DNA from 2 places in the Sediminibacterium sp. genome. Region 1 is predicted to be linked to the other one. Evidence: riboswitches for the same ligand, from Rfam matches in the RefSeq annotation. Region 1 holds a riboswitch; the other holds the start of a gene.
The links. A riboswitch is a leader RNA that binds a small molecule or an ion and turns the genes downstream of it on or off. The one in region 1 is predicted to bind cobalamin.
Positions count from the first base shown of each region.

Region 1 (3,173 bases):
TATGTATGAAATATCCATGAGCTTATACTTGTTGTTCAGGCGTGTTGGTTCTGAATTTTGAAGTGAGGAAATAAATGAGCATGAAGCCGGCAAGTACCACCAGTCCTACCAATGCCGTATCCGGTGTTTGCATGGCGATACTGATACCTACAAATAAATAAGCACTCATAAAAATCAATGGCATTAAAGGATATAACTTCATCTTAAAAATGCCTGTGCCATCCAAATGTTTGGTTCTCTTACGAAGAATAAAAATGGTAGCACTGGAGGCAACCATACCAAAACAATCTAAGAAAATAGTGAAGTTGAGTATCTTATCAAAAGTTTGTGCAAAGAATAAAATTACAATACACATCGCTGCGAATACAGTCAAGGAAATCGTAAAAACCTGATTATTGGGATTCTGTTTTGAAAAGAATGCCGGCAAAGTTCTTTCCTGACTCATTGCGTACATCACCCTCGGATTACTCATCAACAATGCATTGACATAAGCCAATACTCCAAAGAATAAAAAGAAAGAAAAAATATCCGCCCCTCGGGTACCAAATGTTTTTTCCATGACCACATAGGCAATTTCTCTTTCTCCTTTCATTTGATCAAACCCCACAATGGTATAATAACTAAGATTCACCAAGAGATACAAACCGATAATAATAGCAATACCAATAAAGATGCCTCTCGGAATATTTTTTGCAGGTTGATTCACTTCATTTCCAAAATTGATGGTCTGTTGGTAACCTCCATAGGTAAAAGAAACAGCAATCAAACTAATACCCAAACTCTGTATCCAACTCATCGATGAACCAGTAGCTTCCGGAAGTACTGTAGTTGCAGCGACAGTAGCTGTGTGATCCTGCGGAAAGAAAAGCGCAAGAATCAATACCACAATCATTCCAATTTTGATCAGCATCAAAATATTTTGCGCTCGTGAACTCATACGTAGTCCCATTAGATTGATACCATAGAAAACAATAATAGCTACACAACTGATCAATGCTTTGTCAATATCTGTCCAATTATACCCCGGAAATAATTTTGTAATATATCCACTACCAATCAATGCTACCGCACTCAAACTTGCCGCATTACTGATGAGAATGATACAATTAATAGCAAAGGCAATACTGGGATGATATGCATAAGAAAACACTTTATAATATCCGCCCGTCACCGGATATCGACTCCCGATCTCAGCATAAGTCAGTGCTCCGCAAAGAGCTACAAATCCGCCTAGTATCCAAGCCGTAAAATACACTGAGGGTTCGATAGCATCTTTGGCACTGGTAGCCGCCGTTCTAAAAATTCCCATCCCAATCACCAGACCCACAACGATCATGGTAAAGCTGAACAAATTAAGTTTTTGATTTCCCTGCATAATGAATTGATATGGTGTTAAATGTAAGGAAAAGATGGGTTATAGTCTATGGTCGATAGTCCATAGTCCATGGCAGATGGGTCATGTAGAGTAGCTGATAGTTCATAGCAAATAGTAGAAAATATTTTGGAACGGGTAATAATCTTTGCAATCTCTTTACCATGAGCTATCATCTATTGTAATGAACTATTAGCCATATGCTATGGACTATCGACTATCGACCCCCTCAACTTTTCCCCCTCCCGTGTAAAACTTAATTTTCAGAAAACAAAGGAGCCCCTACTTTTGCTACCGTATTTGGTTCTCGCTATATGCGGGATTAAAAGGGAAGTCCGGTGTGAATCCGGCGCTATCCCCGTAGCTGTAAGTTCTTGGGTGGTTTGCTTATAGCTAATAGATCATAGCTAATAGACTATTTGCTATGATCCATTAGCCATTACCCTCTCACCGCTGTCGTTTCTACTAACCACTGTTCCTAATTAATGGGATGGGAAGGTTCAATGACAGAGAACAAGCCAGAAGACCTGCCAGACACAAACGTTCATTCACGGCTTTCGGGTGAAAAGCATGGAATGTAAATGCTGTCTGCAGCGGCTATTTATGTTTCTCCGTTTTTTAAAATTTCCTGAAAGCTCATTGTTCAACCTTATAACAAACAACAATGAGCAAAACAATTACGCTCCTTGCATGCCTGCTGTCTGGCACCCAGGTATTTGCACAAAAAGACACGGTTATCCTTGATGAAGTAGTGGTAACTGCCAACAAAATTGAACAGAAACAAAGTAGTACCGGTAAAGTGATCTCTGTGATCACCAAAGCCCAAATTGAAAAAAGCGGTGGTAAGAGCATTTCCCAATTACTCAATGAACAAGCCGGGATCACCATTAATGGTGCTTTCAATAATATCGGTAGCGTTCAAACCGTGTATATGCGCGGGGCTTCTCCTGGTCGTACATTGATCATGATGGATGGAATTCCATTGAATGACCCCTCTACCATCACTACAGATTTTGACCTGAATTTGTTTTCCATTAATGATGTTGAAAGAATTGAAGTGTGCAGAGGTGCTCAATCTACACTATATGGCAGCGATGCCATTGCGGGGGTAGTGAATATCATTACCGTAAAAAAAGATGCCCAAAAAGCATTCAATGTAAAAGCAACTTTGAGTCAGGGTAATCTTGGTACATCCCGCAATAATATTCAGTTGTATGGTAAGAAAAATAAATTCACTTACACTGCCCGTTATGCACGTTTATTTACCAATGGATTTTCATCTGCCTATGACAGTACAGGTATTCGTAATTACGATAAAGACAAATACGATGGTTCTGTTGCCAACGCCCAATTGATGTACCAGGCCAACGATCATCTCATGTTCAAAACATTTCTGATGCACAGTCAATACAAAGCAGGTATTGATGCAGGGGTATTCAATGATGACCGTGACTATAATATCAATAACACATCACTGATCACCGGTACCGGATTTCAATACAAGAAAGGCGCTTTCGCATTGACCGGAAACTATCAATACAGCGAACTCGGACGCAATTACAGAAACGATAGTGCGCATAAAACCAGTACTATTTTTGAAGACAACAGTTATAACGCTATTTCTCAGTTTGCTGAATTGTACAGTTTAGTGAAACTGGGTGCAGGTTTCACATTGCTCACAGGTATTGATTATCGCTATGGGTCGTACAACCAAGACTATTTCGCGATCAGCTCATTTGGTCCATTCAGAAGCAGGTTTCGTGATACCTCTATGTCACAAACCGCCTTGTATGGTTCATTG
Region 1 covers NZ_JBHYCW010000001.1:30,996-34,168, forward strand. The annotation lists gene ACTIEV_RS00115 (trans-sulfuration enzyme family protein) at 1-18, opposite strand, end outside; gene ACTIEV_RS00120 (APC family permease) at 23-1,375, opposite strand; cobalamin riboswitch at 1,657-1,921, shown strand; gene ACTIEV_RS00125 (TonB-dependent receptor plug domain-containing protein) at 2,037-3,173, shown strand, end outside.

Region 2 (3,173 bases), on a different contig from region 1:
ATACATCACTATGCCATGGCTCTAAGTAAATAGCAAAAGCACCTTTGCGTTTTCCGCCACCTTGGTCAACATATCTGGCAGTATCATTAAATACACGGAGCATTGGAATAATGCCGTTGCTTGTTCCATTTGTGCCGCCAATATAACTGCCTGTGGCTCTGATATTGTGAATGGCTAAACCAATACCACCAGCACTTTGAGAAATTTTTGCTGTTTGTTTTAGTGTGTCGTAAATGCCGTCAATGCTATCTTCTTTCATTGTTAAAAGAAAACATGAACTCATTTGAGGTTTAGGAGAACCTGCATTAAACAATGTTGGTGTGGCATGTGTCATCCATCGTTCACTCATTAAGTGATATGTTTTTATGGCACTCTCAATATCTTCTTTGTGTATGCCTATTGCAACTCTCATATACATGTGTTGCGGACGTTCTGCAATTTTTCCATCAACTTTTAGCAGGTACGATTTTTCCAAAGTTTTAAAACCAAAATAGTCAAAACCAAAATCTCTGTCGTAAATAATGGTGCTGTCCAGTAACTCTGCATGTTCTTCAATTATCTGCATCACATCATCTGCTATTAGTGGTAATTTTTTTCCTGTTGCAGCATCTGTATAATTATAAAGCCTTTGCATTGTTGCAGAAAAACTTTTAATGGTATTCTTATGCAGGTTGCTTACTGCAATTCTTGACGCAAGTATTGCATAGTCGGGATGTGTGATAGTAAGCGATGCTGCTGTTTCTGCTGCAAGGTTGTCCAGCTCTGTTGTCGGCACGCCTGCATAAATACCTTCAATGGTTTTCTTTGCAACATCAATTACATTCACCATTGGGCTTAAACTGTAACTTAATTTTTCAATTCTTGCGGTTACTTTGTCAAATTTTACAGATTCCTGCTTACCGTTTCTTTTTATTACAAACATGGGTGTAGTATATATTTAATGTTGTTCAAAAATCTTCTTCAGTTGAAAATACTTGAGTTTCTTTATTACCCATTACTCCAGCTTTTTGATAATCGCCAACTCTTTTTTCAAAAAAGTTTGTTTTGCCTTGCAATGAAATCATTTCCATAAAGTCAAATGGATTGGTGGCGTTGTAAATTTTTGTACAACCTAATTCACTTAGCCAACGGTCTGCAACAAACTCAATGTATTGTTGCATCAATTTAGCGTTCATACCAATTAAATCAACAGGTAATGCTTCAGTAATAAATTCCTTTTCTATTGTTACAGCATCGGCAATAATATCCTGGACTTTTTTTTCTGACAATTTGTTTTGCAGCATACTATAAAGTAGACAAGCAAACTCACAATGTAAACCTTCATCACGGCTTATTAATTCATTACTGAACGTAAGCCCCGGCATTAAGCCTCTTTTTTTCATCCAGAAAATAGAACAGAAACTGCCGCTAAAAAATATTCCTTCTACTGCTGCAAATGCAACAAGGCGTTCAGCAAAATTTCCATTGTCAATCCAACGCAAAGCCCATTCTGCTTTTTTCTTTACTGCTGGTACAGTGTCAATAGCATGAAATAGTTTATGTTTTTCTTGTGGGTCTTTGATGTAAGTGTCAATAAGCAAAGCGTAGGTTTCGCTGTGTATATTTTCCATCATTATCTGAAAACCATAAAAGCATCTGGCTTCGGGTAATTGCACTTCACTCATAAAGTTTACCGCAAGATTTTCATTTACGATGCCATCACTTGCAGCAAAAAAGGCTAACACATGAGAGATAAAATGGCGTTCTCCATCATTTAGTGCAGCCCAATCTTTTAAGTCGCCACTTAAATCAATTTCTTCGGCTGTCCAAAAGCTGGCTTCATGTCTTTTGTATTGTTCCCAAATTTTTGGGTAATTAATTGGCAGGATAACAAAGCGGTCTTTATTTTCTTTTAAAAGTATTTCTTCTGTATGTACCATAATCAATATTTGTTTCAAAAATTTTTAGCTACAGGAGAAAAATATAGTGCTGAAAGAATGAGCCGCATGAAGCAGCGAAGACTGTCAGTACCATGCCTTTCACCCGAAAGCGTTGTTACTAAATGTTTGATTCTGGCAGGTCTTCTGACTTGCTCCATTGTTTAAAGCCTTCCCGTCCAAAATGACAGTGGCATGGGGATTAAACAACTTTGGTGGAGCTTACAGCTACGGGGATAGTTCAAGACTTAAACTTGATTCCCTTTTAATGAAATCCGCTTGTGGCGAATTGTCAACCAAAATGTGGTGTAAAATAATAACCTAAATTTAAAATTGGGGCAAGTTGTTATACACTTTATGTTGAAAACATTGGAAAGTCGCAATGGGAGGATGTTGTAAAATATTGTGGGTTGCTGATGGTAGTAATTTTTTCATATTTAAGGAGATGCCGATAAGAATTCAGTCCGCTGGGTGGTGGGTGGGCATGGGGCCTTGGCATTATTAGCTCTTGGCAAGGTTGGCTTTGTGTCGGGGTTTGTGTGCCTTGCCATGTGCTAAAAATAGCGTAGGGTCGGGTCGGCTGATTTTTGTATTTGTCGGAATGATGAATGTTAGCAGGAAGTTCGTTAGGGTGACGTACAACGTTTTGCGGCTTTGCGAAGAAGCGGATTTCGGAGCTCAAAACTGTCAACATACCACAAAAGTTGATGCGAGGTAGAATGTTCAATTAACCACTGAACCCGCTTTTTTGCAAAACCGCTGTTATAGCCAGTGGTTCTTGTCGTCCGTCCTTGCAAACCATTGTCGTTGTTGCGTTTCACCGTCATTGTCTTTGTCGTGTTGGTCTGTGCGGTTGCGTATTTTTTATTTTTAGAAGGGGAGGAGATTTTTTTAAATTCAATTTTGTCCGCGTTGGAAAGGTGGAAGCTCTTTTGCAAGCTTTGGACTGTGCTTGGGCTTGCGTGGCTTGCAAATGTGCTTACACCTGTGCGATGGCTTTTAATATTGTCTATACGCTTTTTCATGCGCTTGTTTAATTTGGTCAGCCAACGATTTAGGTTCAATAACTTTCATGTTGTCACCGAAAGAAAGTAGTTCCATTACAAGGTCATGTGTCAGGCAAAGTTTAAGTTTAATTTTCATTTCTTCGTCATTGTCCACCAATACTTGTTGAGTGTTGTGTAATGGAAGTGTCTTGATATACTTACCTTGAAATGGGTCAAATGATAGAATGATGTCTTGCGGCTCTTCGTCATT
Region 2 covers NZ_JBHYCW010000005.1:3,587-6,759, forward strand. The annotation lists gene ACTIEV_RS03245 (ribonucleoside-diphosphate reductase subunit alpha) at 1-922, opposite strand, end outside; gene ACTIEV_RS03250 (ribonucleoside-diphosphate reductase small subunit) at 948-1,919, opposite strand; cobalamin riboswitch at 2,037-2,232, opposite strand; gene ACTIEV_RS03255 (hypothetical protein) at 2,543-2,941, opposite strand; gene ACTIEV_RS03260 (helix-turn-helix transcriptional regulator) at 2,916-3,173, opposite strand, start outside.
Region 2: another riboswitch for cobalamin. It lies ahead of ACTIEV_RS03250 (ribonucleoside-diphosphate reductase small subunit); the one in region 1 lies ahead of ACTIEV_RS00125 (TonB-dependent receptor plug domain-containing protein).